Regions from separate parts of the Blastococcus jejuensis genome, predicted to be linked through region 4. Evidence: riboswitches for the same ligand, from Rfam matches in the RefSeq annotation. Region 4 holds a riboswitch; each other region holds the start of a gene.
What was found. A riboswitch is a leader RNA that binds a small molecule or an ion and turns the genes downstream of it on or off. The one in region 4 is predicted to bind cyclic di-AMP.

Region 1: linked by a shared signal. The riboswitch ahead of ABD644_RS07990 (M23 family metallopeptidase) and the one ahead of ABD644_RS06425 (aggregation-promoting factor C-terminal-like domain-containing protein) in region 4 are both predicted to bind cyclic di-AMP.
Region 2: linked by a shared signal. The riboswitch ahead of ABD644_RS10230 (VldE C-terminal domain-containing protein) and the one ahead of ABD644_RS06425 (aggregation-promoting factor C-terminal-like domain-containing protein) in region 4 are both predicted to bind cyclic di-AMP.
Region 3: linked by a shared signal. The riboswitch ahead of ABD644_RS08015 (peptidoglycan DD-metalloendopeptidase family protein) and the one ahead of ABD644_RS06425 (aggregation-promoting factor C-terminal-like domain-containing protein) in region 4 are both predicted to bind cyclic di-AMP.

The regions. Positions count from the first base shown of each region.
Region 1 is NZ_BAAAVV010000003.1:183,001-190,653, reverse strand. It holds gene ABD644_RS07995 (multicopper oxidase family protein) at 1-1,221, opposite strand, end outside; cyclic di-AMP (ydaO/yuaA leader) riboswitch at 1,621-1,773, shown strand; gene ABD644_RS07990 (M23 family metallopeptidase) at 1,787-2,674, shown strand; gene ABD644_RS07985 (M23 family metallopeptidase) at 2,691-3,332, opposite strand; gene resB (cytochrome c biogenesis protein ResB) at 3,496-5,106, opposite strand; gene ABD644_RS07975 (peptidoglycan DD-metalloendopeptidase family protein) at 5,405-6,613, opposite strand; gene ABD644_RS07970 (hypothetical protein) at 6,995-7,525, opposite strand.
Region 2 is NZ_BAAAVV010000004.1:129,128-136,780, forward strand. It holds gene ABD644_RS10215 (RecB family exonuclease) at 1-231, shown strand, start outside; gene ABD644_RS10220 (amidohydrolase family protein) at 329-1,516, shown strand; gene ABD644_RS10225 (HAD family hydrolase) at 1,502-2,194, opposite strand; gene ABD644_RS10230 (VldE C-terminal domain-containing protein) at 2,302-3,192, opposite strand; cyclic di-AMP (ydaO/yuaA leader) riboswitch at 3,235-3,378, opposite strand; gene metH (methionine synthase) at 3,491-7,279, opposite strand; gene ABD644_RS10240 (PAC2 family protein) at 7,396-7,653, shown strand, end outside.
Region 3 is NZ_BAAAVV010000003.1:192,779-200,431, forward strand. It holds gene ABD644_RS08005 (prolipoprotein diacylglyceryl transferase family protein) at 1-903, shown strand, start outside; gene ABD644_RS08010 (hypothetical protein) at 1,079-1,513, shown strand; gene ABD644_RS08015 (peptidoglycan DD-metalloendopeptidase family protein) at 1,628-2,812, opposite strand; cyclic di-AMP (ydaO/yuaA leader) riboswitch at 2,938-3,092, opposite strand; gene ABD644_RS08020 (hypothetical protein) at 3,488-3,832, opposite strand; gene arcC (carbamate kinase) at 4,129-5,070, opposite strand; gene argF (ornithine carbamoyltransferase) at 5,072-6,115, opposite strand; gene ABD644_RS08035 (arginine deiminase) at 6,079-7,302, opposite strand; gene ABD644_RS08040 (YfcC family protein) at 7,626-7,653, shown strand, end outside.
Region 4 is NZ_BAAAVV010000002.1:568,720-576,372, forward strand. It holds gene ABD644_RS06410 (flavin-containing monooxygenase) at 1-167, shown strand, start outside; gene ABD644_RS06415 (SDR family NAD(P)-dependent oxidoreductase) at 167-1,015, shown strand; gene ABD644_RS06420 (class I SAM-dependent methyltransferase) at 1,020-1,661, shown strand; cyclic di-AMP (ydaO/yuaA leader) riboswitch at 1,788-1,940, shown strand; gene ABD644_RS06425 (aggregation-promoting factor C-terminal-like domain-containing protein) at 2,027-2,791, shown strand; gene ABD644_RS06430 (ArsR/SmtB family transcription factor) at 2,959-3,333, shown strand; gene ABD644_RS06435 (SulP family inorganic anion transporter) at 3,330-5,015, shown strand; gene ABD644_RS06440 (glycoside hydrolase family 3 N-terminal domain-containing protein) at 5,072-6,268, opposite strand; gene ABD644_RS06445 (DUF2218 domain-containing protein) at 6,376-6,678, shown strand; gene ABD644_RS06450 (hypothetical protein) at 6,731-7,159, shown strand; gene ABD644_RS06455 (hypothetical protein) at 7,144-7,587, opposite strand.

The DNA.
Region 1 (7,653 bases), on a different contig from region 4:
CATCTGCAGGGACAGTTCGTGTTCCCGGTCGGGAGCGCGACGGTCCAGGGTCACGTCGTCCGTGGGAGACAGGTCGGCGTAGGACAACATTCGCCTCTCGAGCTCGGTCGGGCGGACGTCCGGAGGCGGGACCGTGCCGGACCCGGTCCGCAGGACCCCCGAGGCGGCCGGGTCTGGCTTGCCTTCGGGGACGGCGACGATCGGGAATGATCCGTCGCCCGCCGTGATGACGACGTCGTAGCGCTCGCCCATCCCGAGGATCAGGGTGTCGACCTCGACGGGTCGGACCGGGAATCCGTCGGCGTGAGTCACGGTCAACCGATGGCCCCCGACGGCGAAGCGGTAGGCGGTGTCGCTGCCGGCGTTGATGAGGCGGAGGCGGATTCGTCGTCCCGGCCGAGACCCGACCGTCACCGGAGCAGAGGGCAATCGTCCGTTCAGCAGGTGCGCGGGATAGGCGACGTCCCCGGTGTCCTCGCCCAACGGCGCCTCGGGATCGGCTTCCATGCCGCCCATCTCCATGCCGCCCATCTCCATGCCGCCCATCTCCATGCCGTTGCGCTTCAACATCGCCAAGACGTCGGTGGGAGAGTCGCCAAGGCCATCGGTCCAATCGTCGAGGACGAGCACGGCCTCCTCGTCGTAGTTCCCGGATTCAGCGGGATCCTCGACGATGAGGGGCGCATACAGTGCCGTGTCGAGCTGGACGCCGACGTGCGGATGGAAGAAATAGGTTCCCGGATGGGGGAGGACGAAGGAGTAGTCGAAGACGCTTCCCGGCTCGACGGCTGCCTGAGTGAGCCCAGGGACTCCGTCCATGTCGTTGCGTAGCGCCACGCCGTGCCAGTGGATGGTCGTCGGATCGGGTAGGCTGTTGCGCACGTGCACGTGCAGTTCATCACCCACGTTGGCCCGGATCTCGGGGCCAGGGACTGTTTCGTCGAAGGCCCAGGTCTGCACGGTCGTTCCACCCAGGTCGAGCGTCGCCGGAGCAACCCGCAATCGGCGTTGAACGGCACGCCCGGTCGACGTGCGTGCGGCCTCTGCTTGGGCGACCGCTGGTGAGCGGGGCCCGATCGGGGAGGGGGTGTCCTCGCCAACGAACTGGAGGCCGGCGAGGCCGCCACCTACCACGAGACCGCCGGCCGCGCCGAGTTGGAGGAAGCGTCGCCGGCTGAGGCGCGGTGATGCCATCGCAGGGCCCGCAGTCGGATCGGACACGTCTGAACTCCTTGGATCGACGGCATGTGTGAAGCCGTTGCTCGCCGCTCGGACTGGCGGTTGCGTACCTCTGTGCCGGTCCCGGCCGGCCGCACTCCTACTATCCTAAATAGTAGACGCTGCGACCGGCGCCCTGCTCGATACCGGCGCACCCATTGCCAGGTCGTGGCCGCGCCCGACCGGTCTTGGCTGCAGCGGCTCTGCCTGTCACCGCTCGGTGTCGCGCGGCCTCGAACCGATCCGTTGTGGTCGGGGTAGCCGGCCGCCTGGCGAGCGGGGCTGACGCCGGGATCCCCGGCACTCAGCGCCGGAGGGTTCACAAGCACAACTGTCAACTAAGTCGAATCGTAGTACTGTCGCTTCTTGTCCGCCGAGCCCCGTTCCTCGACCGAGGACCTCGATCGGACACCGCCGAACCGTCCACGGGAGACACCGTGGCGGACCGGGGACCCATGGATCCTCTGGGGTGAATCCTGCGTGCACCGAGCGCAGGTAGGGCATCTTCCGGCCCGAACCCGTCAGCTAACTCGGTAGGCGGTGAGGAAGGAACGGAGAGCCGCCCCCTGTGGCGACGCTGAATCAAGCTGCTTTCGCGGACGACGACGCCGCGAACATCGGAAACCACAAGCCCCGCGCGACCTCCTGGGCCCGGCGAAATCGAGCGCCGCTTCGCGTCGACCGCCCTCGAGTCGGCGCCCACGCCGGGTCGGTGATGCTGCTGACGGCCACGACCGCCGGGGCGTTCAGCTTGGCCGTCCTCCTGGCGGGGGAGCCGTCGGCTGCGGCAACAGCCAGTACGGGTTCGGTTGCCCGGACGACGAGCGTGGCCGACGCCCTCGGCGTCGATGCCGCCACACCCGCCGAGCAGCGGACTGTTCTCGAGCAGCTAACGGCCAGCCGTGCCCAGCGCGAAGCCGAGCAAGCGGCGGCCGCCGACGCCCAAGCGCGGGCTGAGGAGGCCGCCGCAGCGGCTCGCGCGCAGGCCGAAGCGCAAGCAGCGGCCGAGGCGGCCGCGGCCGCTGAGGCGGCCCGGGCAGCGGCGAGTGGCCCAGCCGATGCCGAGGCGGTGATGCCGATCGACGGCGCCCGACTCACGAGTCCGTTCGGGCCGCGCTGGGGCACGCTGCACGGCGGAGTGGACCTTGCCGCGCCGATGTTGACGCCCGAGTACGCCGCGATGGACGGAATCGTCCTGGAGGCCGGCCCGGCCTCAGGATTCGGGCAGGCGGTCTACATCCAGCACGAGAACGGTGACGTCACCGTGTACGGCCACATGGAGGAGATCCTCGTATCGGCCGGACAGGTCGTCCAGGCCGGCGAGACCATCGCATTGGTCGGGAATCGCGGCCAGTCCACCGGGCCGCATCTGCACTTCGAGGTGCGACTGGGAGGACTCGGGGGGGATCCGGTCGATCCGCTGGCTTACCTGCGTGAACGGGGCGTCGACGTCTGATCCCCGCCGCGCGCCGTCAGAGGGTGATTCCCTGTTCGGCGAGCCAGTCGAGCGGGTCGACCCGCCGACCGTCGAGCCCGCCCGCCCAGACCTCGAAGTGGAGGTGAGGGCCGGTCGAGAACCCCCGTGAGCCCACGCGAGCGATCAGTTGACCGCTTTCGACCTCCTGGCCGGCCTCCACGAGCACCTGCTCCATGTGGCCGTAGACGGTGACGTCGCCGTTGAGATGCTGGATGTAGATGACGTTCCCGTAGCCGCTGGCGGGGCCGGCACGCAGGACGGTGCCTGCGGCCGCCGCGTACTCCGGCGTCATCATCGGTGCGGCGATGTCCACGCCCCAGTGCATCTCGCCCCACCGCATGGCGAAGGCGGTGGTGAGGGTGCCGCCTAAAGGCAGCGTTCGCCGCTGTGCTTCTTCAGCCTCCCGGGCGGCCCGGGTGACGCGGACGTCCTCGAGGCGCGATGCCGCCGCCATCAGTGCGACGTCCCGTCGGGGATCGGTCTCCTCGGCGAAGCTGGCGCCCCCATCAAGACCGAGCCCGTGCGTGGCCGCGAGCACCGACCTGTTTTCCGTGGTCGGCGCGGACTGCGGCCACAGGCTCATCAGTGCGGCGCCGACGACGGCGGCGGTCAGGAGTGCCGGCCCTTTCCCCGCCATGGAGGGCGGTGGCTGCAGACGTCGACCGGTCCGCCCATGACTTCGTTGACCCGGCTTCGATCCCGGGGCGCTGTCCCTGGACACGCACTGTCTCCATCCCGCCTACTATCTGACCTCGTAGACGGTAGCGGTCGCCGTGCTCGTCGCTGGGCAGGCGCGCTGATCACGTCGTGGTGTTCCGCTCCCCGTCCGCAGCGTCGCCGAGGTCGTCGAAGAGCCCGGCCACGAACTGCTGCACGTCGTCCCATCCGCCGCGCGTGAGAACCGCGGCGGAAGCCGTCGATCCCGGCGGCCCCGACTGGCCCGTGCCCATGGATCGTGGCTCGAGACGCACGAAGACTCGTTGCTGCCGGAGGAGCAGGTTCGCGACCAGGCCGACGAGGATGAAGATCGCGCTGATCAGCACGGCGATCTGTGCGGGATCGTGGGACACCTGCAGGGCCGCGAACTCGCGGTAGCCGTCGAAGCGGATGGTCGTCCCGTCATCGAGGGTGGCGCTGTCCCCGACGCGGAGGTTCGCCGATCCGATCCGCTCCAGCGCCCCCAGTTCGATCTGTCGTCGGTCGAGCGAGTACACCGACTGGGGCGCGCCGCTGTTGAGGCCCAGGTACCCGCGGTAGGCGAAGAGCGCCACCTGTGGGTTCAGGGGGCGGGCGTCGACGGAGGTGAGAACCCCGTCGGTCACGACCCCGGTGGGGGCGAAGAATCCTTCGATGGCGAACCCGTCCCCGCTGCCGTCGCCCAGGTCGGGCAGCTTGACGACGCCCTGGCTGCCGAACGTGCGGTTGTCCTCGGGCAGGAACGGCGCCGACAGCTGATCGAATGTGCGCCCGTCCGGCAGCGTGATCGTGAAACTGGGAGTGAACCCGTGCCCGGTGACATACAGGCGGTTGCCGTCGAGCCGGAAGGGGTCGTTCACTCCAATCGTCACTCCCTGGGTCGACGCGCCGGGTCGCTCCTGTACGCCGATGTCCGCGGTGAAAGAGGCCGGGGTGCCGTCGGGTTCATAGGTGGCCCGGAAGTCGTCGAGGTCAAAGCAGAGCGGGCTCAGCGTGTCCTGGTTAACCAACGGCCCAGCGGTGTATTGGTCGTACTGCTGGAAGGAGTTGCAGAATCCGTTTCCCTCGGTGACGAGGACGTTGCCCTCGTAGCCCCACATCTTGCCGGCTGCCAGCGACAGCAGCATGGCGAGCAGTGCGAGATGAAAGACCAGGTTGCCGGTCTCCTTGAGGCGGCCGCGTTCGGCCGCGATCGTCACGCCGTCGGCCGTCTGTTCCTGTCGCACGCGGAACCGCTGGGACTTGAGTCGCCGCGACAGAAGCTCGCCCGCCGCCGGCGGGTCCAGGTCGACGTCTCGCCTGGTGTAGTCAGGCAGTCGGTGCAGGTGGCGCGGCGTCGGCGGCGGGCCCTGTCGCAGCCGCCGGCCGTGCTCCAGGCACCGCGGCAGCAGGCAGCCGACGAGGGACGTGAACAGGAGGAGGTACACCGCGGCAAACCATGGGCTGGCGAACACCTCGAACATGCCGAGCCGGTCCAGGATCGGCGCGAGCGCGGGGTGGTCCCGGAAGTACGTGGCCACCGCACTCGGCGACAGTGAGCGCTGCGGCAGCAGGGATCCGGGCACGGCGGCGATCGCCATCAGGAAGAGCAGGATGATCGCGGTCCGCATGCTGGTGAGCACCCGCCACCAGCGGCGAGCCCGGAGGATGGCGCGCACCCCGGGCCACGGGCGGGCGGGCGGCGGCGGTGCACTGCGGTCCTGTACGTCGGTCATGCCCACCGCCCGACGAACGGCGCGCCCGAGCTGTGTTGCGCCACGTCCGGCGCCCGCTCTGACTCGGCGGCTCTCGAGGGCAGGGCGGCCACGCTGCGCTCCTTTGCTCGGCGACGACGTGCCAGGCGGCCGCGCAGGACTCTCCGCGCCGAACGCGGCAGGTGCGGCTCACGTCGACCGAACTCTACTAGTTGCCATAGTAGTAACACGGTCGCCGCCGCGAATCAGGTAGGCGGGCCCGATGTCCGGCCGCCGCTCCGACGCCGGTGGCGCCCGGACGGTGATACGCGCCCGGGCGTCAGCGGCAGCGGCCGCCCATGTTGACCCCGCGGGCGGCCAGCCAAGGGATCGGGTTCGTCCGCCCCTGGTACATCCCGCGTGTGTGCACCTCGAAATGCAGGTGGGGGCCGGTGCTCTGGCCCCGGTTGCCGACTTCGGCGATCACCTCGCCGGCGGACACACGCTGACCCGCGGTCACGAAGTAGTCGTTGATGTGACCGTAGACGGTCACCGACCCGTCGTCGTGCTGGATGTACACGGCAAGGCCGAACCCGGTCGCCGGGCCGGCGCGAACGACCCGGCCGGCCATGGGGGAGTAGATCGGGGTACCCGTGGGAGCGGCGATGTCGATGCCGTAGTGCATCGTTCCCCATCGCATCTCGTAGCACGTCGTGAAGTAGCCGCTGGTCGGCGCCACGGCGCGTCCGGCCCCCGGCGTCGGGCTCGGGGTCGGAGACGGCCCGTCAGAGTTCTCCGACTCCCGTGCGTGAGCGGCGGCCTCGGCAGCGGCCCGCGCCGCCGCCGCCGCAGCTGCCGCCTCGGCGGCGGCGCGGGCCTCCTCCTGCTGCCGCCATGCCTGATAGGCGTTCCGGGCGCCCTGGAGGTTGAGCAGGTTGATCTGGGCCTCCTGAAGTTGCCGGTCGTAGGTCGCCTTCTGGGTGACTGCCGCTTCGTAGGCTGTCTGCGATGCGGCCATCCTCCTCTCGGCCGCAGCCTGCGCCTGGGCGGCGGCGTCTTCTGCCTCATCGCGGTCGGCAACGGTGGCCCGCGCCGCTGAGTCAGCGTTCGCCTGTCGGACCTGGGCCACCTGCAGGCCTTGGAGGGTGGCGGCCCGCTGCACCCCAAGCAGCTCCAGCGTCGCCGCCTGCTGCAGCATCTCTGCCGGCCCGTCGGCATTCATCAGCGCGGCCACTCCGGTGAGGGTCGCACCGCGCATGTAGCTCTCCCGCCCCAGCGCGGCCACGTTCGAGCGTGCCTGTTCGACCGCTGTGCGAGCGGCCTCGAGCTCGGCTGCCGCGTCGACCGCTGCCTGCTGTGCCCGCTCCAGTTCTGCCTGAGCCACCAATTGCGCATCGGCGGCCGCCTGGGCCTCGAGGGTGACGCGCTGCAACTCGGCTTCGGACGAGGCGACCAGACCGGCGATGCGCCCTACTTCCGCGGCGGCGGCCTCCTGCGCCACCTGCGCGTCGGTTATTTCCGCGTCGCTGGGATTGGCCGGTGCGGCCATCGCATGCTGGGAAGGGAGTGTTACCAGCGCCGCGGTCAGGGCGGCCAGTGCGACCAGACGTCCCGGCGCTGCGGCCCCACGGGGACGGCGACGGACAGCCGTTCGGGGGGAAGCGGGGCGTCCCGGATGCCGGGCTGTCGTCTCGGCGACGGTCGTGTGGGGCACGCGCATCGGTCGGTCGACCGTGGTCTGACGGCCTGCGGCTGCATTCCGCATGTCACGCTCCGAGTCCGGGAGGGTGCGCGCAGAAGAGCGGCCCCAGCCTACTAATGTCCTTAGTAGCTTCGGCTGGGTGGGGCTGTGACTTGAGTGGAAATCGGGATCGGTGAGGTGGGAGTGGCTTGCCGGTCGCGCCCGGCCACCCTCAGAAACCGACGGGCGTCAGCCCCTGGCGTCACTCCGCTCGGACGGCGTCAGGTCGCCGGCCGAAGGGGGTGTCACGACACGGTCGACAGTAGGCCTGTCCGGCGGAGCGCCGTCCACGGCTTGCGCGATCGGCGTGCGTGGCGGGCGACCGCCCGGAACCGCGCAGGCGTACTCGTTCCTCAGTCGCCGCCTGAGAGTCCACAGCAATCCCGCGATCGACAGGACGGCCAAGACCGGCTGCAACGGGGCCCAGATGGTCATCGCGCCGGATACGCCGAGCGTCGCGACGACCAGCTTGTTGCAGACCGGGCAGCCGACGGCGAAGGCGGCGAGCAGCCCGCCGCCGGTCGCTGCCGTCGCGCCGTTGCGGGCCGCCCGGTCTTCCGGTCGCCGGATATAGGTCGCTGCCACCAGTCCGCCGAGCACCGCAGTTGCCAGCCAGACGGGGTAGTTCCACCACAGGACCGGCGTCATCCGGGTGTACAGCGGCGTCGGCATCACGCCCGTCGGCACCCCGACGGCCAGTAGGAAGACGACGGTCGCCACGACGGCGGTCACCACCCGCCGAGACGGCCACTGGGCCCGCAGAACTCGGGTCACCGGTATTCGATCGATCATCGGGGCTGAGAGGACTGGTGCACCATCATCGCGGCCCTTTCTCGTAGGCCGCCGCG
Region 2 (7,653 bases), on a different contig from region 4:
CCCGAGGAGCAGGAGCTGGTGCGCTTCGAACGCACGTTGCTGGCCATCTGGTCGGCGATCGAGCGCGCCGTCGCCACGGGAGACTTCCGGCCGAACAAGACGCGGCTGTGCGGCTGGTGCGACCACCAGGCGCTGTGCCCGTCGTTCGGCGGCACTCCCCCGCCCTTCCCGGCCGAGGCGGCGGCCGCCGCCGGCTGGCAGACACCGCTGCCGGTCGTCGAGCGCGACTGAACGGCGACGGCGTGGCGAACCCGCTGTCGGCAGCCGTCCGTCGTCACTAGCGTCGCCGGCGCCGGCGCCGGCCGTCACCCGGCGCCAGGGGGCCGATGTGCACGCGTACCGGGCGTCGAGGGCGTTCGACGGCGAACGGCTGTTGCCCGGCGGTGCGCTCGTGCTCGTCGACGGCGACCGCATCGCCGGGGTGGAGTCGGCGCGGTTCCCCGTTCCGGCGGGCTGCGCCGTCACCGACCTCCCGGGCGCCACGCTGCTCCCGGGCCTGATCGACGCACACGTGCACCTGTGCGGCGACAGCGGCCCCCGGGCCCTCGACCAGCTGCCCGACCTGACCGACGCCGAGCTCGACTCGGTGATCGCGGCGTCGCTGGACGCCCAGCTCGCCGGTGGGGTCACCGCGGTCCGCGACCTCGGCGACGCCCGGTGGGCGGTCGCGGACCGCCACCGCGGCCGAGCAGACGGCCCGACCGTCGTCGCGGCCGGCCCGCCGATCACCTCACCGGGTGGCCACTGCGCCGGGATGGGTGGGGAGGCGTCGGGTGCCGATGGCCTCCGCCGGGCCGTCCGGGAGCGGGTGGAGCACGGCGTCGACGTCGTCAAGGTCATGACCAGCGGCGGCATGATGACGCTGGGCACCGACGTCATGGCGTGCCAGTTCACCCTGGAGGAGTTGCGGCTGGTCGTCGACGAGGCGCACCACGGGGGCCTTCCGGTCACCGGCCACGCCCACGGAGTGCCCGCGGTCGACCTGTGCCTCGCCGCCGGGGTCGACGGCATCGAGCACTGCACCTGCATGACCCCTGACGGGATCCGCATGCCTGCCGGGATGGCGCAGGGCATCGCCGCCGCCGGCATCGCGGTGTGTCCCACGAACGCCCGCGCGCCCGGCGCCGTCCCCCCGCCGCACATCCAGGCGCTGCTCGAGCGCACCCACATGGCGTGGGAGGACCGGTATCCGCAGTTCGTGGCCCTGCACGGGGCCGGCGTCACCCTGGTCGGCGGCACGGACGCCGGCATCAATCCGGCGAAGCCGCACGGGATCATGTGCGAGCACGTCATCGAGCTGGTGACGGCGGGTCTGCCGGTGACGGCCGCGCTCGCCGCCGCCACCAGCGTGGCGGCCGTCGTCTGCGGGCTGCGGGACCGCACGGGCCGCCTGGCCGCGGGCCTGGACGCCGACCTGCTGGCGGTCGGCGGGGACGCGGTCACCGACGTCCCGGCGCTGCGTGACGTGCGCCTCGTGGTCTCCCGCGGGCGCGAGGTCGTCTCAGGCGGGCAGTGACGCGCCGTCGCGCGCGGCGAGGACGTCGGCGAGCTCGGCCACGCCCACACCGGCCAGCGTGTCGCGCAGCACCAGGCCCGGCGCCGGCTCCAGCGCCTGCAGCGACGGCACCCCGAGGACGGCGGCCCCTGCGGCCAGCCCCGCCGTGACGCCCACCAGCGAGTCCTCGACGACCACACAGCGAGCCGGATCGACGCCCAGCTCCCCCATCGCCTGCCGGTACGGCGCCGGATCCGGCTTGCGGGCCGGCACCTCGTCGCCGCAGACGGTCACGTCGAAGGGCGGCAGGTCGGGGAACGCCTCGTCGATGCGCCGCAGCACGAGCTCGGCGACCGGGCGGGGCGTCGTCGTCACCAGGGCGGTCGGCAGCGCTGCGGACCGGACGTCCTCGAGCAGCTCCCGCGCCCCCGGGCGCCAGATGATCTCCCCCGCCAGCAGCTCCGCGGCCCGGCCCTCGACCCAGCGGGCGGCGACGAGCAACTGGTCGTCCGTGACCTCGAGGCCGAGGTCGTCGTGGAGCAGGGTCATCGACGTCCGCATGCTCGTGCCGACGGTGGCTGCGCGAGCCTCGTCGGAGAGCCGGCCGCCGAGGCGCCGGGCGAACTCGTGCAGCGCCGTCCCCCAGTGCTGCTCGGTCTCGACCAGGGTTCCGTCCATGTCGAACAGCACTGCCTCCACCCGGCCATCGTCCCACCGCAGGATGGCCCGGGCCGTGGCCGACGCGGCCACGGCCCGGAGAACCGCTGGTCAGGGCCTTGGCGCGTGGCCAAGGTCACGACGGGTGGTCAGCGGTAGTTCACGTGCACGTGGTCCATGTGGTTGGCCGTCGCGCTGCCGCGGTTCTCCATCGGCTGCCAGGAGCCGCCGGGCGAGCTCAGCATCCGCTGCTGCCAGATGATGTACTCCACGCCCAGCTCGTCCCAGTGGTCGATGTGGTACTGGGCGATCGCGTCGCCCAGGGACGGGCTGCACATGTAGTCCAGGGCCAGCCCGGAGGGGTGACCGCCGGGGTCGGCGGCGCTGGCGCGGGTGCCGCCGATGGTGATGCCGGCGGCACCGGGCACGTTCGAGACCACCGCGTCCGCGGCGGCCTGCGCCTGCGGTCGCACCGGCCCGGCACTGTTGGAGATCCGCGCGACGGCGGTGGCCGCCGTCCCGCTGGAACTGGCCGCGGGCGCTGCCGCTGCCTCGGACTCGGCCGCGGCTGCCTCGGCCGCTGCTGCCTCGGCCGCGGCGGCTTCGGCTGCCGCCTGGGCCTCCGCCGCGGCCTGCGCCTCCGCCGCTGCCTGCTCGGCCTGGGCCTGGGACGCGGCCGCCGCCGCCTGGTCCGCGTCGCGCTCGGCCCGGCTCGCGGCGAGCTGTCCGAGGAACTCGGAGTCCGCCGTCGACGGCTGGTCGACGCCGGTGCCGTCGATGCCCAGCGCGTCGGCGACGGCGACGGACGGCGACTGGGAGCTGGCCGTGGCGGTCGCCGCCGGGCCCGCCGCCACCAGGTCGACGAAGGCCAGCGTGCACACAGCCGAGATCCCCAGGGCGTAGGCCACCCGGGAGTGCGGGGCGCCGTGCCGGCGACCGTCGGGTCGGGCGATGAGGTCGAGCGGTGCGCCGTCGGAATGCTCGTCGGCGGGCCGGCCCTCGGTGGCCGTGGATCGGGTGGAGATGGAGCGGGTGGTCATGGAGCGCAAGCGCAGGTTCAGGGACGCCACAGGGGCGGCTCTCCGTTCTTCCCTAGCCGCCTACCGAGTTAGCTGACGGGTTCGGGCCGGAAGTTGCCCTACCTGGCACGCGCACGCGCGCGCAGGATTCACCCCAGAGGAACCATGGGTCCCCGGTCTGCTCGCGACGCTCGGCCGCGCGCAGTTCGGCGGTGTCCGGCCGAGGTCCTCGATCGAGGAGCGGGGCCCGGCGGACGCAGGCCAACGTACTACGAATCCGCGTTACCGAACTGTGATCCTCTGCCAGATGTGGACGAGGTCACTCGTCCTCGGTGCGGTAGCCGAGGTTGGGCGAGAGCCACCTCTCGGCCTCGTCGACCGTCCAGCCCTTGCGGCGGGCGTAGTCCTCGACCTGGTCGCGCCCGAGCCGCCCCAGCACGAAGTAGCGCGCCTGGGGGTGCGAGAAGTACAACCCGCTGACCGCCGCGCCCGGCCACATGGCCATGCTCTCGGTGAGCTCGATCCCGGTGCGGGCCTCGACGTCGAGCAGCTCCCAGATGGTCCGCTTCTCGGTGTGCTCGGGGCAGGCGGGGTAGCCCGGTGCGGGCCGGATGCCGTGGTACTTCTCGGCGATCAGCGCGTCGTTGTCGAGGTGCTCGTCGGGCGCGTAGGCCCAGAACTCCTTGCGCACGCGCTCGTGCAGGCGTTCGGCGAACGCCTCGGCCAGCCGGTCGGCCAGCGACTCGAGCAGGATCGCGCTGTAGTCGTCGTTGGCCTTCCTGAACGCGGCGACCCGCTCCCCCGCACCCAGGCCCGCCGTGACGGCGAAGGCGCCCACGTAGTCGCGGAGGCCGGTCTCCTTGGGCGCGACGAAGTCGGCGAGGGACTTGCGGGCCGAGCCGTCGCGGCCCTCGGTCTGCTGCCGCAGCTGGTGCAGGGTCGTGAGCACGGTGCGGCGGGACTCGTCGGTGTAGACCTCGATGTCGTCGCCGGGCACCTGGTTGGCCGGGAACAGGCCGAACACACCGCTGGCCCGCAGCCACCGGCCCGCGATGATCTGGTCGAGCATCTGCTGCGCGTCCTCGTACAGCCGGCGGGCGGCCTCACCGGACGCCGGGTTGTGCAGGATGTCGGGGAACCGGCCGCGCATCTCCCAGGTGGTGAAGAACGGCTGCCAGTCGATGTAGTGCCGCAGCTCCTCCAGCGGGTAGTCGGGGAAGCTGCGGACGAACTGCGTCGCCACGTGGTGCAGGTGGTCGCACGAGGGCCCCGCGCACACGTCCATCGCCTGCTGCAGCAGCATCCTCGGCCGGGGCGGGTGGTAGCTGCTCCACTCGATCTCCGGTGCGGCGGCGCGCGCGGCGGCGAGCGGGAGCATCGTGCGCGTGTCCTGGCGGGCGGCGTGCCGCTCCCGCAGCGTCTCGTACTCGGCGTCGGTCTCGGCCAGCAGCTTCGGGCGTTGCTCGTCGGACAGCAGGGCCGCGACCACCGGCACCGACCGGGAGGCGTCCTTCACCCAGATCACCGGGCCGTGGTACTTCTGCGCGACCTTCACCGCGGTGTGCGCCCGCGAGGTGGTGGCCCCGCCGATGAGCAGCGGGATGTCGAAGCCCTGGCGTTCCATCTCCGACGCGAGGTTCACCATCTCGTCCAGGGACGGCGTGATGAGGCCGGAGAGCCCGATGATGTCGGCGCCCTCCTCCTTGGCGGCGTCCAGGATGCGCTGGGCGGGCACCATCACGCCGAGGTCGACGACCTCGTAGTTGTTGCACTGCAGGACGACGCCGACGATGTTCTTCCCGATGTCGTGGACGTCGCCCTTGACGGTGGCCATGACGACCTTGCCGATGGCGCGCTCGGCGTCGCCGGGGCGCTTCTCCGCCTCGATGAACGGGATCAGGTAGGCGACGGCCTTCTTCATGACGCGGGCGGACTTCACCACCTGCGGCAGGAACATCTTCCCGGCGCCGAACAGGTCGCCGACGACGTTCATGCCGGCCATCAGCGGGCCCTCGATGACCTCGATGGGCCGGCCGCCGCGGGCGCTGATCTCGGCGCGCAACTCCTCGGTGTCGCTCTCGGCGAACTCGTCGATGCCCTTCACCAGCGCGTGGGTGATCCGCTCCCCCACCGGCAGCGACCGCCACTCCTCGGAGGCGATCTCCTTCACCGAGCCGTCGCCGGCGAAGTCAGCGGCGATCTCGAGGAGCCGCTCGGTGCTGTCGGGACGGCGGTTGAGGATCACGTCCTCGATGCGGTCGCGCAGCAGGTCCGGGACCTCGTCGTAGACCTCGAGCGCCCCCGCGTTGACGATGCCCATGTCCATGCCGGCCGCGATGGCGTGGAAGAGGAACACCGCGTGGATGGCCTCGCGCACCGGGTTGTTGCCGCGGAACGAGAAGGAGACGTTCGAGACACCGCCCGAGACGAGCGCGCCCGGCAGGTTCTGCTTGATCCAGCGGGTGGCCTCGATGAAGTCCAGCCCGTAGTTGGCGTGCTCCTCGATGCCCGTGGCGACGGCGAAGACGTTCGGGTCGAAGATGATGTCCTCGGCCGGGAACCCGACGTCGGTGGTGAGGATGTCGTAGGCCCGCCGGCAGATCTGGGTGCGGCGTTCCAGGTTGTCGGCCTGGCCGTCCTCGTCGAAGGCCATGACGACGACCGCGGCGCCGTACTTGCGGCACAGCCGCGCCTCGCGGACGAACTTCTCCTCGCCCTCCTTGAGGGAGATCGAGTTGACGATCGCCTTGCCCTGGACGCACTTGAGGCCGGCCTCGATGACCTCCCACTTGGAGGAGTCGATCATCGTGGGGACGCGGCAGATGTCGGGCTCGGCGGCGACGAGCTTCGTGAAGCGGTCCATCGCCTCGACGCCGTCGATCATCCCCTCGTCCATGTTGATGTCGATGACCTGAGCGCCGGCCTCGACCTGCTGCCGGGCGACGGTGAGGGCGGCCGGGTAGTCGCCGGCCTTGATCAGGTTGCGGAAGCGGGCCGACCCGGTGATGTTCGTGCGCTCGCCGACGTTGACGAACAGGCTGTCGTCGGTGACCGTCAGCGGCTCGAGGCCCGACAGCCGCAGTGCGGGGGCGAGGACCGACGGCCTCCGCGGCGCCCGGCCCTCGACGGCCGCGGCGATCGCTGCGATGTGCGCGGGCGTGGTGCCGCAGCAGCCGCCGACCAGGTTGACGAAGCCGGCGCCGGCGAACTCCTCGAGGACCGCCGCGGTCTCGGCCGGCGTCTCGTCGTACTCGCCGAACGCGTTGGGCAGCCCGGCGTTCGGGTAGCAGGAGACGAACGTGTCGGCGATCCGGGAGATCTCGGCGATGTAGGGGCGCATCTCCGCGGCGCCCAGCGCGCAGTTGAGCCCGACGAGCAACGGCCGGGCATGCCGGACGGAGTGCCAGAAGGCCTCGGTGACCTGGCCGGAGAGGGTGCGCCCGGAGGCGTCGGTGATGGTGCCGGAGATCATCACCGGCCAGCGGCGCCCGCGCTCCTCGAACAGCGTCTCCAGCGCGAAGATCGCCGCCTTGGCGTTGAGCGTGTCGAAGACGGTCTCGATCAGCAGGACGTCGGCACCGCCGTCGACCAGTCCGTGGGCCTGCTCCAGGTAGGCCGTGACGAGCTCGTCGAAGGTGACGTTGCGGGCGCCCGGGTCGTTCACGTCGGGCGAGATCGAGGCCGTGCGGCTGGTCGGGCCGAGCGCGCCGACGACGTACCGCGGCCGGTCGGGGGTCGCCCGGGCGTCGCAGGCCTCGCGGGCCAGCCGCGCCGAGGCCACGTTGAGCTCGTAGGCCAGCTCCTGCATGCCGTAGTCGCTGAGCGAGATGGCATTGGCGTTGAAGGTGTTCGTCGAGATGAGGTCCGCGCCGGCGTCGAGGTACTCGCGGTGGATGCCGGCGATGATCTCGGGTGCGGTGATGCTGAGCAGGTCGTTGTTGCCCTGCACGTCGGTGGGCCAGTCGGCGAACCGCTCCCCGCGGTAGCCCGCCTCGTCGGGACGGTCCCGCTGGATGGCGGTCCCCATCGCGCCGTCGAGGACGAGGATGCGCTCGCTCAGCAGTGCGGTCAGCTCTGCCGTGGCGTCCGGACGCGGGGTGGCAGACACCGGACAAGAGTAGACGCGCGTTCCCGCCGTCCGGTTCGCGCCACGGGGGACGACGGCCCACACGGAAGGGTCAGCACGGCGCGGCACGGGGCCCGGATCGACGTAGGCTCGCAAAGGTGATCGACCCCAAGTCCACCTCCGCGGACCTGCCCGAGCTGACCGACCCGATGGTGGTGGTCGCGTTCGAGGGCTGGAACGACGCCGGGGACGCCGCGACCGGGGCCGTCGAGCACCTGGAGCTGATCTGGGACGCCGAGCCGCTGGCCGCGCTGGACCCCGAGGACTACTACGACTTCCAGGTCAACCGGCCGACCGTGTCGCTGATCGGGGGCGTGAGCCGGCGTGTCGAGTGGCCGACGACCCGCATCTCGGTC
Region 3 (7,653 bases), on a different contig from region 4:
CGGGTGGTTCCTGGCAGCGGACGCATCGCACTGTCGGCTCGAATCAGCGGCATCTCGGCCGGCCAGTGGAAAGTGACGGCGACACCGCTACGCGGTGACGGTCCGAGGGCCTCGACCGGTCTGAAGAGCCAGGCCTTCCTCCGGCTGCCCACGGCGACCACGACCGGGAACACGAGCTATCTGCCCGTGGCCAGGGTCCTGGCTCCCGGGGTCAGGGTCGGCGCGTGGCCCTCCCTGGTGGGACTGGGGACGGTCGTGGCCCTGGTCCTCCAGGCCCTGCTGGCTTCGCAACGTCAGGTGCCGGTGGGACGCCTGCTCCTGGTGTCGCTCCTGGCCTGTCTGACGGGGCTCGTCGGGGCGAAGGTCTACTACGTGCTGACACATCGCGCCGAGCCGGGCGGACTGCTCCGGGCCGGCATGTCGGTCCAGGGCTTCGTACTGGCCGCTCTGACGACACTCGGCGTGGGCAGCTGGTGGGCGGGCATCTCCGTCGGCGCGGTGCTGGACGTGACCACCCCTGGACTGCTGTTCGGCATGATGATCGGCCGATTGGGCTGCCTGCTGGGTGGCTGCTGTGCGGGACTGCCGACGGCCTCCCGCTGGGGGGTGTGGTCCTCGGATCGGCGGGTCGGGGTCCGCCGCATTCCCGTCCAACTGATGGAGTCTGCGATGGCCGGGGCCGTGGCTATCGCCGCGCTGGTCGCGGTCGTGTCCCTCGACCCGCCGGTCGACGGCCTACTTCTCGTGGCCGGCCTGTCCACCTACATCGCCGGCCGGCAGGTCCTCTTCCCGCTGCGCGGCATCCCGCGCTCCACCAGTTGGGGACGAGTGACCACGCTGGTCCTGGCACTCCTGGTGCTGGCGACGGCAGTCGGCGTACTGATGAGCGCCGCGGGCTCCTGACCGACGCTCACAACCCAACCGGTTCGCGAGTGGCACCCGCGAGACCTCGGTACGGGGGCGCACGCATCATCCGGATGCCAGCCGGCGAGTGCGATCCTTTCCAGGAGGCGGCCAGCGGATGGGGGGCACACTGATGCCGGACGGCACTCCGGGTCCCCGCCACCGACGGCTGCCTGTGCGGGTTTCGATCGCCCTTCCGTTCATCCTCCTGGCCCTAGCCGGATTCCTGGCCGCTGTCATCGTCGTGGGGCCGAACGACGAGCGAGCACCGGCCACCCTTCTGACCCGCCCGACAGAATCGACCTTCACCAGCGTCCCCGACGGCGACGTCAGTCACGTCCACGCCGCGCTGCACGGCTTGGGTGAGACATGCGCCGAGGACGCTGTGTCGCGATCCCAGGATGCCGTGGACCGGGACGTGTCCGCGGTCCTGGATTTCGCGCGGCGACACCCGGATGGCCGCTTCCAGATCGACGACGAAAACGGCAGCTCCTTGTCCCTCCTCCTGGTCCTCCAGGACGAGCTGTCCACGTGCGCGCCTAGCCTCCTGCCGCGCGTGCAGGAGTTGATCCCCCCGCAGCTGCGCCGGGCGCCCGGTCCAGCCTCGTGACACGCGGCCAGTTCGCGAGATTCTGAGGAGCGACTGGCGGCTCGGCCCGGCTGCCCGGCACGTGGGACGACTCGCCGACCCTCGCAACTCCGCGGAGCTCGGAGCGTCGTCGGGTCAGCAGCCCCCACCCAGTGACACTCCGCGGGCAGCCAGCCAAGCCATCGGATCCGTCCGATTCCGGTAGAGGCCGCCGGTGTGCACTTCGAAGTGCAGGTGCGGACCGGTCGACTGGCCCCTGTTGCCGACCTCGGCGATCTGCTGACCGGTGGACACCTGCTGGCCGGCGGAGACGAAGTAGTCGTTGATGTGGCCGTAGACGGTGATCGAGCCGTCGTCGTGCTGGATGTAGACAGCCAGACCGAAACCGCTGGCCGGACCGGCTTGCAGCACGCGACCCGCTTGCGGCGTGTAGATCGGCGTCCCGATAGGCGCGGCGATGTCGACGCCGTAGTGCATGGCACCCCAGCGCGCGCCGTAGCAAGAGGTGATGCGACCGGTGGTCGGCGGGACGGCCTGGCCGTTCGCGGCCGCTGCTGCATTCGCGGCGATGGCCGCATCGGTCCGGGCGTTCTCAGCGTTGATCCCCTGCGCCCAGGCCCATTCGGGGTCTGCGACTCCCTGCAGTCGGAGAAGTTCTATTTCGGCCTGCTGCAGCTGCCGGCCGTAGTCTGCCTGCTGCGCGATCGCGTCGTTGTGTGCCTCCTGCGCCCGAACCACGTCCGCTTGGACCGCGGCCTCGGCCTCTGCCGCGCCGCGGGCGGCCTCGTCGCGTTCGGCGACGGAGTCCTGGGCAGCCGCCTCGGCCCGCACCTGTTGTTCCTCGATGACGCGGAACTCGGCGAGCCTCTCGGCGCGGTCATCGCTCAGCAGGTCGAGGGTGACCGCGCGCTGCAGGAACTCTGCGGGCCCGTCGGCATCAAGAAGCGCCGCTGTGGTGCCGAAGGCGTCGGTGCCCATATAACTCTCCCGGCCGAGATCAGCGATCTCGACGCGCGCCTGGTTGACCTCTGCGGTGGCGGCCTGGAGCGCAGCTGCAGCGCTGTCGGCTGAGGCTTGTGCGGTAGCGAGTTCGGCTTGCGCCCGCCGTGCTGCATCGGTGGCCGCCTCAGCCTCGACGGTCAACCGTGCGAGCTCCTCCTCCGCCTGGGCGACGAACCGCTCGATGCGCTCGACTTCGGCGGCCGCCGCGTCACGCGCGGACTGCCCGGCAGCCACGTCGCCGGCCCCCTCAGCGGGCGGATCCGATGGGGCGGCGGCTGCGGGTGAGCCGAGGATGCCGAGCAACATGCTGATGACCACGCACCCCAGGGTGACGAGCGCCGTACTTGACACGCGGCGTGCCTGTAGAGGGCGGGTGCTGGCCCGGCGAGACGCAGAGAGTCCCGGGGTGCGTGGCGCAGGCAGGGTCGCCAAGGCGACGGGCTCCGTTCTCCCTGGCCGCCTACCGGGTTAGCTGACGGGTTCGGGCAGGAGAACGCCCTACCTGCGGTCGACGTGACGCGCAGGATTCACCCCATGGGACATGGGTCCCCGGTCCGCCTCGATCGGTCGACCGAGATCGGCTCGGCGGAGCCCGACCGAGGCCCTCGGGTTCGAGGATCGCGGCTCGATCGGGCTGGCGGTGACAGTACTACGAAGCAGGCTAGTTGGTCACGCTGCGGTAACACTCCCCCATCGCCGCGTGCTGACCGCACAGAGGACGCCTGCTGCTCGACGCCCGCGCATGCACACGCCCCAGCGGGGCCGCGCTCGCCCTTCAGCGGGACGCCGTGGCCCTGTCCTCCTCGGTCAGTGCGGAGAAGGATGCCCCTTTCAGGGGTCGGTGCCACAAGACCGGTACCGGCGGCCAGGGCGCGGGCATGGCCGGACCATCCAGCAGCAGATCATCAGTCAAGGTGGCTGGACCAGTGTCGGGGGCCGGGACGCGCTGGCGTCAACCGGTCTGCATCGCCGGCGTCCAGCCGACAGCCGTCTTCAGCCGGGGTGGTGGGTGGTGTGCTCTGTCGGGGTGGTCGGGCTTGCGGGCTCCGGCGTCTCGGTTGGGGAGTTGCCGCTTATGGCCGGCCCGATGACGAATGCGGACAGGCTGAACATCACGGTGAACAGGGCGACGCCGATGGCCGGCGCCTTCCACGTACCGAAGCGGCGGTACAGGCGGCGTAGTAGAGGCACGGAGAGCAGTAGACCGACGGCGCCGAAGAGAAGGTTCCCTCCGCTGGTCGTGACGAGTGCGGCACCGGCGAAGAGGGTCGCGTGGTGCAGGACGTGCGGCAGCAGACCCATGATGGCCCCGATGGCGGCCGTGACGGCATTCCACACGGCAGCGGTCCGGCCACGGGACGCCGTCTCCTCGTGGGGGTGGCCGGACCCAGGCGCCGTCGTCGGCCGTGCAAGGCGATCGTCTGTCATCCCAACTTCCGGTCGATAGAAGGACTCGGAGCCTGCGGCGACGAAGCCTAGGACAGCATGGCCGCGCGCTGCTGCAGCCTATGGCGGTGCCCTTGCCAGGGTCCGATCGTGACGATCTGCTCGGCGTACGCGAGCTCGGAGAGCGCACTCCGGGACCGTCTCGGTTCGGCCGCTGTCTCTCACTACCCGTCTGTGAGCTCCGGTCATCAGCCGCTCGTCAGTGGGACCCCGGGATAGTGCCCCGAGGGGGTCACGACTGTGCCGGCCTCACCGCGAAGGATTGCGGCCACGTCCTCAAGCCGGCCGATGGCGCCGACGTCACCTGTCAATTCCACGAACCGACAGATCGCGTCAACTTTCGGCCCCATCGACCCAGCCGGGAAGTTCATCCGTCGCAGCGCCGCGGGCGTGGCACGCCGAATGGCCTCGGCGTGTGCGGTGCCGAAGTTCCGCTGCACACCGGGGACGTCGGTGAGTATCAGCAGCGCGTCCGCCTCCAGCGCCTCCGCAAGCACCGACGAGGTCATGTCCTTGTCGACGACCGCCTCGACACCCTCCAGCAGGCCCTGTTCGTTGCGGATCACCGGCACACCGCCTCCGCCCGCGCAGACTACGACCGCTCCGCTGTTCAGCAGCAGTCGGATCAGCCGGGTCTCGACCACGCGCTCCGGTGTGGGCGAACCGACGACACGCCGGAAGTGCTGTCCGTCGGCCCGCACGGTCCAGCCTCGTTCTTCCGCGAGGCGCCGCGCGGTCTCCTCGTCGTACACCTCGCCGACGAACTTCGTCGGGTTCCCGAACGCCGGATCGTCGGCGCGCACCAGGGTCTGGTTGATGATCGCCGCCACCTGACGTCCGGGCAGCGCGTTCTGCATCGACTGCAGCAGCCAGTAGCCGATCATGCCTTGGGTCTGGGCGCCCAGGACGTCGAACGGGTACGGCGTCGTCAGGTGAGGGTCCGAGGCCGACTGCAGCGCCAGCACGCCGACCTGCGGGCCGTTGCCGTGCGTGACCACCAGCTCGTGCTCCGCGGCCAACGGCGCCAGAGCGGCCACCGCCAGGTGAACGTTGGCCTCCTGGACCTCCGCGTCGGGTTTCTGCCCCCGCTGCAGCAGGGCGTTCCCGCCCAGCGCCACCACGATGCGCACGTCAGCCTCCCAGCGTGGCCACCATGACCGCTTTGATCGTGTGCATCCTGTTCTCCGCCTGATCGAACACCACCGAGTGGTGGGACTCGAAGATGTCGTGGGTGACCTCGAGCCCATCCATCCCGGTCTGCTGGTAGATCTGTTCGCCGATCGTGGTGTTCCGGTCGTGGAAGGCCGGCAGGCAGTGCATGAACTTCACGTTCGGGTTGCCGGTCAGCTCCACCATGTGCCGATTCACCTGATACGGCTTGAGCTGGGCGATGCGCTCGGTCCAGACCTCCATGGGCTCCCCCATCGACACCCACACGTCGGTGTAGAGGAAATCCACACTCCGCACGCCATCGGCCACCTCCTCGGTGTGGGTGATTCGCGCGCCGGTGCGGTCGGCGATCTCACGGGCTTGGTCGATGGTGGCTTCGTCGTTCCAGAGCGCCCGGGGTGCGACGATCCGGACGTCCATGCCGCTCAGCGCGCCCGCAATGAGCAGAGAATTGCCGACGTTGTTGCGGGCGTCACCGCAGTAGGCGAACGAGATCTTCTGCACGTCCTTGGTGCTGTGCTCCCGCATGGTGAGGATGTCGCACAGGGTCTGAGTGGGGTGCCATTCGTCCGTCAGCCCGTTCCACACGGGGACCCCCGCGTCCCTGGCAAGGATCTCCACGTTCTCCTGGGCGAAGCCGCGGTACTCGATCCCGTCGTACATTCGCCCCAGCACACGCGCGGTGTCGGCGATGGACTCCTTGTGTCCCAATTGGGAGCCGGTGGGGTCAAGGTATGTGACCCGCGCACCCTGGTCGTAGGCCGCCACCTCGAAAGCACACCGGGTCCGGGTGGAGGTCTTCTCGAAGATCAGGGCTATGTTCTTGCCGGCCAGGCGCGGCGCCTCCGCGCCCGCGTACTTTGCTGCCTTGAGCGTCGCGGCCAGGTCGAGCAGGAAGTGCCACTCCTGGGGAGTGAAGTCCAACTCCTTCACGAAGCTACGGTTTCGCAGGTTGTACGACATGGCGTTCAGATGCCCTCCCGCTCGATCGGGCAGGTCATGCACCGCGGACCTCCACGGCCCCGGCCGAGTTCGTCACCCTCGATGGTGATCACCTCGATGCCGTTCCTGCGCAGGTGGGTATTGGTGGTGACATTGCGCTCGTAAGCGACTACCACCCCCGGGCGGACCGCGAGCACGTTGCTTCCGTCATCCCACTGTTCGCGCTCGGCTTCGCGGAGGTCCTGGGTAGGCGTGAGCACGTTGATGTCGCCCAGGCCAAGCGCCCGGGCCATCGCCTTGTGCATGTCTTCCGGCGGGTGCGCGGTGACCTTGAGCTCCTTCTCCGTGTCGCCGGGTTCGATGGTGTACGAGGGGAGCATCCCCATCCCGACGTACTTGGTGAACGTGTCCTCGCTGAGCATCGTCATCACGGTGTCGAGATGCATGAAGGCCCGTGACTGCGGCATCGCCAGCGCGACGATCCGCTGTGCCGCTCCCTCGGCGAACAGTTTCGACGCCAGCCGCTCCACCCCCTGTGGGGTCGTGCGCTCACTCATCCCGATGAGCACCACGCCGCGACCCAGGACATGGATGTCGCCACCCTCGGCGGTGGCCATCCCGTTGGGGCGGCCCTCACTCCAGACGTGGAAATCCTCGCCCTCGAAGACCGGGTGCCACCGGTAGATCGCCTCGTAGTGCACCGTCTCGCGGGCCCGAGCTCGCTTGCGCATCGCGTTGATCGCCACGCCGTTGTAGATCCACGCGGTGGTGTCGCGGGCGAAGAGATGGTTGGGCAGCGGCGGCAGGAGCAGGTCGTCCATGTCGAGCACCGCGATCACCACGGATCGCGGCTCGTCGATCCGTTCGAGCAGTTCACGTTTGGTGATCCCACCGATGAGGAACTCGGTCAATTCGTCGCTCGGCATGGTGTCGAACAAGTTGCGCACGGCGTCGATCGCCATAGGGCCATAGATGCGCTCGTCGAGGATGCCGTCGAGGACGAACTTTCGGGCCTCAGGGATCTCCACCACCTCGTGGAGCAGGCGGTCGAGGTAGTGCACCGTCACCCCCTGTTCGCGGAGTGTCTCGGCGAAGCCGTCGTGCTCCTTCTTGGCTTCCTTGACCCAGAGCACCTCGTCGAACAGGTAGTCATCCTTGTTGGACGGGGTCAGCCTCTTCAGCTCCAGACCCGGCCGGTGCAGGATCGCCCGCTTGAGCCGGCCCACCTCGGAGTCAACGTGCAGCGGCATGGCTCTCCCTCTTCATGGGTTCGGGTGACGTCCCCAAACCTGCCGGTCCAGGACGCCGGGGTGCGCCTGCCAACGCCCCTGAATGCCAGGCCGAAAGGCCCCACGCGCGCCAACCAAAGTCTCCACCGTTGCAGCCGTACCGGCCCCCTAGGCTGCCCTCACTGGCGCAGCTGGCATCGCGCGGCACCAATCCCGGACGGCGCGGAAAGGGTTGGCCGCACCGACAACTGCTGAAATCCGGGCGAATGCTCGGTGACCAACTGAACGGATGCGGTTGGGTGCCGCGGACGACAATCTCCGGGACGACGATAGGGGCACCGAGCATGGCCGCGTCGAAGACGACAAGCGATA
Region 4 (7,653 bases):
GGTACGTGCAGCGCAGCCTCGGCGCCCTGCCCAAGCAGGGCTCGCGCAAGCCCTGGAAGCTGCACCAGAACTACCTGCGCGACGTCGCCCTCATGCGCCGTGGCCCGCTCGACGACGAGGGCATGACCTTCCAGCGCGCGGCGGCGCCGGCCCGGCGGGCCGCCTGATGGGCCCCTACCGCTTCGGGGGCGGCACGGCCGTGGTCACCGGCGCGGCCAGCGGCATCGGCGAGGCGCTGGCCGAGCAGCTGGCGACGCGCGGCAGCGACCTGGTGCTGCTCGACCGGGACGCCGAGCGGCTGGCCGCCGTTGCCGGCCGGATCCGGGCGGCGCACCCGTCGCTCGCCGTCGCCACCACCGTCGTCGACCTGGCCGACGACGACGCCACGGTCCGGGTGGCGGCCGACCTCGCTGCGGCGCACCCCGACGTGACCCTGCTGGTCAACAACGCGGGCGTGGCGCTCGGCGGCCGGTTCGACCAGGTGACCGCCGACGAGTTCGACTGGCTGATGTCGATCAACTTCCGCGCCGTCGTCACGCTGACCCGCGCGTTCCTGCCGGCGCTGAAGGCCCGTCCCGGGTCGCACCTGGTGAACGTGTCGAGCATCTTCGGGATCTTCGCCCCGCCCGGGCAGGCGGCGTACGCGGCGAGCAAGTTCGCCGTCCGGGGATTCAGCGAGGCGCTGCGGCACGAGCTCGCCGAGAACGGCGTCGGCGTCACCGTCGTCCACCCCGGCGGCATCAAGACGCGGATCGCCGAGACCGTCCGCGTCGGCTCGGGGGTGTCGGCCGAGGAGTACGAGCAGGGGCGCGCGCAGTTCGCCAAGCTGCTGACGATGCCCCCGGAGAAGGCGGCGGCCCAGATCGTGGCGGCGATCGAGCGGCGCCGCCCGCGGCTGCTGATCGGATGGAGCGCCAAGGTCCCCGACGTGCTGGTCCGGCTGCTGCCCGGCTCCTACTGGCGGCTGATCGCGCGACGTGCCGGCCGGCAGGTCGGCCCTCCCGCGCGAGACTGAGCAGGTGTCGAGCCACGTTCCCGCCGACTTCGTCCGCCGGTACACCCGGCTCGAGCGGTCCGCTCTCGTGCCGGAGGTCCGGCTGCACGTCGCCGCCGACGTCGTCGCGCTGTGGGAGGCGATGGAGAGCGAGCAGGTGGGGCCGGCCGAGGAACCCCCCTTCTGGGCCGCCGCCTGGCCCGGCGGCCAGGCGCTGGCCCGCTACGTCCTCGACCACCCCGAGGTGGTGGCCGGGCGCAGCGTGCTCGACCTCGGGGCGGGCAGCGGCCTCGTCGCCGTGGCCGCGGCGCTGGCCGGCGCCCGCGCGGTGCTCGCCAGCGATCCCGACCCCTACAGCGCCACCGCGGTCGCGGTGAACGCAGAGGCCAACGGGGTCGCCCCGATCGCCGTCGTGGGCGACGTCCTCGACGCGGAACCGCCGGACGTGGACGTCATCCTGGCCGGTGACGTCTGCTACGACCGGGCGATGACCGAGCGCGTGCTGCCGTTCCTGGGGCGCGCCTGGCTCGGCGGGGCCGTGGTCCTCCTCGGGGACCCGGGGCGGCCCTACGTCCCGCGCGAGGGGCTGGTCGCCGCGGCCACGTACGACGTCCCCGACACCGAAGGCCCGCTCGTGCGCCGGACGACGGTGTGGCGGCTGCCCTGACGCACCGACGCGATCCTCGTCACGCCGGGAATTCGACGTTTCGATTGTCACGGTGCGGTAACGGCGGTTACGTTGGGGCGGTCCGGCCGGTCGTCGTGTCCCCACCCGGGGAGATCCGCGCTGGACGCCGCTGAGTCGCCGACCCTCCGGGGAAGGCGAGCCGGGGACCCACCGCAGTACTGGGGTGAATCCAGCCCGCGAGCGTCAGCTCGGGGCCGGTAGGGCTGCTTCCCGCCCGAACCCGTCAGCTAACTCGGTAGGCGGCTACACGGAAGAACGCGTCGCAGGGGCACTGCCTGCCTGGCATGCCGTCCTGTCGCGCCCTGACGCCCTCGGAGTCGTCCCACCCCATGAACCTCCGCACCATGATCCGTCCGCATGCCCGCAGTGAGCGCGGTACCGGAGCGCACCGTCGCCCGCCGAACACCGCCCGTCGTCCCGCGCTCTACCTCAGCGTCGCCGCCGCCGGCGCGCTGATGGTCAACGTGCTCGCCTCCGGCGAGCCCGCCGCCCAGGCCGACGGCGCGCAGCTGGAGTCGGTCAGCATCGCCGAGCAGCTCGGCATCCAGGGCGGGGGCGGCACCGACGCCGGCTCGGCCGTCATCGGCGAGGACGCCGCCCACTCGCTCGGGCAGCTCGCGGCCAGCCGGGCCGAGCGCAGTGCCGAGCAGACCGCGGCCGCGCAGGCCCAGGCCGCCGCCGACCTGGCCGAGCAGCAGCGGCTCGCGGCCGAGCAGGCCGCCGCCGAGGAGGCCGCGCGCGTGGCCGCCGAGGAAGCCGCCCGGGCCGCGGCCGAGGAGGCCGCGGCGGCGGAGGCCGCGCCGGCCGCGACCGCTCCGGCCGGCTCCTTCCAGGACTACGCGCTCGCGCAGCTCGGTGGCGACGCCAACCAGTTCTCCTGCCTGGAGAGCCTGTGGGGCAAGGAGAGCGGCTGGAACCCGAACGCGCAGAACCCGACGAGCACCGCGTACGGGATCCCGCAGTTCCTCGACTCCACCTGGGCCGGCACGGGGATCGCCAAAACCTCCGACGGCTACCGGCAGATCGACGCCGGGCTGATCTACATCGAGCAGCGGTACGGCTCGCCCTGCAGTGCCTGGGGGCACTCGCAGGCCAACAACTGGTACTGAGCCGCCCCCCAGAACCACGCACGACGACGCCCCCGGTCCGCGGACCGGGGGGGTCGTCGCGTCTGCGAGCGGGGTCGTCGCGTCTGCGAGCGGGGTCGTCGCGTCTGCGAGCGGAGTCACAGCGGATTGACGAGTTGACGGGTTCATCAAGCCATTAGAGTCGGAGTGTGCCCTTCACCCCCGGCCGGCCCATCGCGGAGGCCAAGGCCGATCTGTTCAAGGCGCTCGCCCATCCGGCCCGGGTCCGCGTGCTCGAGCTGCTGGCCGAGCGCGAGCACACGGTCGGCGAGCTGGCCGAGGCGACCGGCCTCGAGCTCTCGCACCTCTCCCAGCAGGTCTCGGTGCTCCGCCGCGCCGGGATCGTCGACAGCCGCCGGGTGCGCAGCAACGTGATCTGCGCGCTGCGCGACCAGCAGACCGCCGAGCTGCTCGGGGTCGCCCGCCGCCTGCTGAGCCGGAACCTGCGCGACGGCCAGGCGCTGCTCGCCGCCCTCGACGACGCCGACGACGCCGTCGCGTCGGCCGGATCGGCCCGAGCGTGAGCGCGGCCGCGGTTCCGGTGACCGTCCCGCCGGTCGCCGCCGGTTCCCTCCGCCGGCTGCTGCCGCGCCGGGCCGACTACACCGGCCTGCGCCGCTCGTGGCCGCGTGACCTGGCCGCGGGGGTCACAGTCGCCATCGTCGCCCTGCCCCTCGCGCTCGCCTTCGGCGTCGCCACCGGTGTCGGGGCGGCGGTCGGGCTGGTGACCGCCGTGATCGCCGGCGCGGTCGCGGCAGTGTTCGGCGGCTCCTCGCTGCAGGTGTCGGGGCCGACCGGCGCCATGACCGTCGTGCTCGTCCCGCTGGTGGCCGAGCGCGGGCCGGCCGTCGTCTACCCGGTCGCCGTCCTGGCCGGGGGAATCGTGATCGCGGCGGCGCTGCTGCGGGCGGGGCGGCTGCTCGGCTACGTCCCGTGGCCGCTGATCGAGGGCTTCACGGTCGGCATCGCCGTCGTCATCGCCGCCCAGCAGGTACCCGCTGCGCTGGGCGTGGACCGGCCGGAGGTCGAGAACGCCGCCGCCGGGGCTGCCCTCGCCCTCGGCCGGTTCGTGACGGCCCCGCACTGGATCGTCGTCGGGCTGCTCCTGCTCGCCGTCGTCCTGACCGCCGGGCTGCCGCGGCTGCACCGGTCGCTGCCCGGCAGCCTCGTGGCCGTCGCGGTCGTGACCGTCGTCGCCGGGGTCACCGGCGCCGACGTCGCGACGATCGGGTCGTTGCCCTCCGGGCTCCCGGTCCCGGCCCTGCCCGACCTCGGCGGGCTCGGCGGGCTGATCGGGCCGGCCCTCGCGGTCGCCTTCCTGGCCGCGCTGGAGAGCCTGCTGTCGGCCAGGGTGGCCGACGGGATGACCGACGCCCCGCGCAGCGACGCCGACCGGGAGCTGCTCGGGCAGGGGCTGGCGAACCTGGCGTCGGGGATCTGCGGGGGGATGCCCGCCACCGGGGCCATCGCGCGCACGGCCGTCAACGCCCGCGCCGGGGCCCGCACCCGCGTCGCCGCCCTGACGCACGCGGTGCTGCTGGCCGGTGTCGTCTACGGCGCCGCGGGCCTGGTGGGCCACATCCCGCTGGTGGCCCTGGCCGGTGTCCTGCTCGTCACCGCCTGGCGCATGGTCGAGCGGCACACCGTGCGCGCCGTGCTCACCTCCACGCGCGGCGACGCCCTGGTCTTCGCCCTCACCGCGGTCGCCACCGTCGCCCTCGACCTGGTCATCGCCGTCGCGGTCGGCATGGCGCTGGCCGTCGTCGTCGCCGTGGCACGGATGGCGGCGACCACCCGGACGGTGCCGGTGGAGGTCAGCAGTCCGGAGGTCGACGGCGACGTCGAGCACGACCTGCTGACCCGGCACGTGCTGGCCTACCGGATCGACGGCCCGCTGTTCTTCGCGACGGTGTCCCGGTTCCTCGCCGAGGTCACCGCGACCGCCGACGTCCGGGTCGTCATCCTGCGGCTGAGCGCCGTCGCCCTGCTCGACGCCAGCGGCGCGCGGGCGCTGGGCGAGGTGGTGGAGGACCTGGCCGAGCGCGGCATCACGGTGCTGGTGAAGGGCGCCAGCCCCGAGCACCTGCGGCTGCTGGACGCCGTCGGCACACTGCAGCCGCTGGTCGACCGCGGGCACGTGTTCGCCGACCTGCCGGCCGCCGTCGCCCACGCACTGCACCACGTGTCGACGACCGCGGTCCGCTGAAGCCGCTTTCTGTACCGAAAGCTGAGCGCGCCCGCTGAGCTTTCGGTACAGAAAGCTCACAGGAGGCCGGCGCGGGCCTTGGCGAGCAGCGCCGTCCGGACGGCGTCGTCGACCACCGCCGCGAACTCCGGGTCGGCGTTGGCCCGCGCGAGGACCGCCTCGACCATCGGCTCCAGGTCCGACGGCTGCAGGCTGAGGACGAGCGTGCCCCCGGCCGCGAGGAAGCGGACCGCGCGGTCGCCCACGGCCACGTTCGACACGGCCTCGGCGTTGCCCAGGTCGTCGGAGATGACGACGCCGTCGAACCCGAGCTGCTCCCGCAGCACGTCGGTGAGCACGACGGGGGAGAACATGGCCTGCGTCGACGGGTCGATGCGGTCGTAGATCGCCGACGACGCCATCACGAAGGGCGCGGCGGGGGAGTCGGCGAGGGTGGTGAAGACCGCCAGCTGCGGGTCGTCGGCCGTCGTCACCCCGTCGTGGACGACGGCGGTGTCGTCGGTGTTGCCGGTGACCCGGCCCAGCCCCGGGAAGTGCTTGAGCGTGGCCGTCACGCCGGCGTCGGCCAGGCCCGCCACGATCGTCCCGGCGGCCGCGACCACCTCCTCGGGGGTGCTGCCGTACTGCCGGCCGTAGGCGCCGATCGGCGCGTTGCCCGCCTCCGTGCCGGCCGGGACGACGTCGGCGACGGGGGCCAGGTCGAGGTTGATCCCGGCCGCGTCCAGCGACGTCCCGAGATCCGCGGCGAGCGCGGTCAGCTCGCCGGCCGGCAGCCGGCCCTGCTCCTGCGCGGTCGGCAACCGCTCGAAGCCCTCACCCGAGAGCGTCTGCACGGCACCGCCCTCCTGGTCCACGGCCACCCACAACGCCGGGCCGGGTGCCGCCGACTGCCAGCCCTCGGTGACGGCGCGGAGGTCCTCCGCCGGGGTCTGCGAGCGGCCGGCCAGGAACAGTCCACCGACGCCCGCGTCGACCAGGGCGTCGCCGCTGCCGAGGTCGTCGAGCCGTACCCCGATCACGAACAGCTGGGCCACCTGCTCGCGCCGGTCGAGGCCCGCGAGCGCAGCGTCCACCCGCTGCTCCTCCGTCGAGGGCGGGGCGGCCTGCGACGACGTCGGGCCCGTCGTGGTGACCGAAGCGGACGTGCCGTCCGCCCGGTTCCCGGCACCGGCGGCGCAGGCGGTCAGCAGCACGCACAGCACGGCGGCCGGAAGGAGGGCACTCCGCCGGACCGGGACGCGCGGGACCGCCATGCCCGCATCCTGACGCATCGGGGCGCGCCGCTCCCGCGCAGGCACTTCGCAAGGATCGACAAGGCGTAGCGTTCCGGCCGATCCGACGACCGAGGGAGTCCACCGCCGTGCCTGCTGCACTGACCGCGCGGGCCGACGTCCGCACCGAGACGCCGGAGCGCTACGCGAAGCAGCTCGTCGAGCACCTGGGGCACCGGGTGTCGTTCACCACCGAGGGGGCGACCTCGACCGCCGAGATCGCCGGCGGCATCGGCTCGGTCGAGGTGGGGGAGGGCGTGCTGGTCCTGCGGGCCGAGGCCGGCGACCAGGAGACGCTGGACCGGGTGCAGGACGTGCTGGGCCGCCACCTCGTGCGGTTCGGCCGGCGTGCCGAGCTCGACGTGGTCTGGGCGCCCGCAGCCGCGGGCTGACGCGCGGGTCCGGGGAGTCGCCTCCGGCGGCCGGCGGCTCTACGGTCGGAGCATGGCGAGCGAGCAGGAGCGGCCCGGACCCGACCAGGAACCCGAGCCCGGGGCCACGAGCATGGTCGGGCGGTCCATCGAGGAGTTCGTCCACCAGCTGCGGGGCTTCACCGACCGCGCGCGGTCGGTGGCCGGAGCGGTCCCGTCCCGGCTGTCCCTGCCCGCCCTCCCGAGCCCCCCGGGGGCGTTGTCGGCCGCCCAGCTGCGCGCCGTGGCGCAGACCGTGCGCGCCCAGCGCCAGTCGATCGCGGCGATGCGGGGCCAGCTCGACGCCTTCGACCAGCAGCTCGGCGTGTTCGAGCGGATCCTCGACCCGCTGGTCGAGTGGAGCTCCACCTGGGCCCGCCTGGAGGAGGCCGTCGGTGACTTCGTGCGCCGCGACGGTGGCGACCGGTCGGCGGGGGAGCACGGCGGTCAGACGGGGCCGTAACCGTCGTCCGTCTCGTCCCGGGGACGGCGGCGCAGCAGCCCGGTGACCGACCCGACCCGCGTCTGGGCCTGCCGGAGACCGTGGATGAGCGGCATGAGGTCCTCGTGGATGCGCCGCAGGGTGTCGGGCACCGTGTCGACGGCCGGGTCGTCGAGGACCTTGCCGACCCGCTCGAGCCCGGGCCGCAGGGCCCGCACGGGTTCCTCGAGCTCCTCGACGAGGTCCTCGAGGCGCTCGGCGATCCGCTGGGCCGACTCGATGGTCTCCCGCGCCATCGTCGTCGCCTGGGTGAGCTCGCGAACCGTCCCGTTGAGGTCGCTCAGGGTGCGGGGGAGCTGGGCCAAGGCCTCGGTCTGCGTCTGCAGCAGCGACAGCAGCTCGGAGAGACCGGGGATGCGGGGCATCCCGAGCCCACGGAAGGGATCCACGTCCGCAACCGTCGGTGTCGGCGGTTCCCCGCGCAACCGGGGGCGCCCAGCGCCGCGGACAGCCGC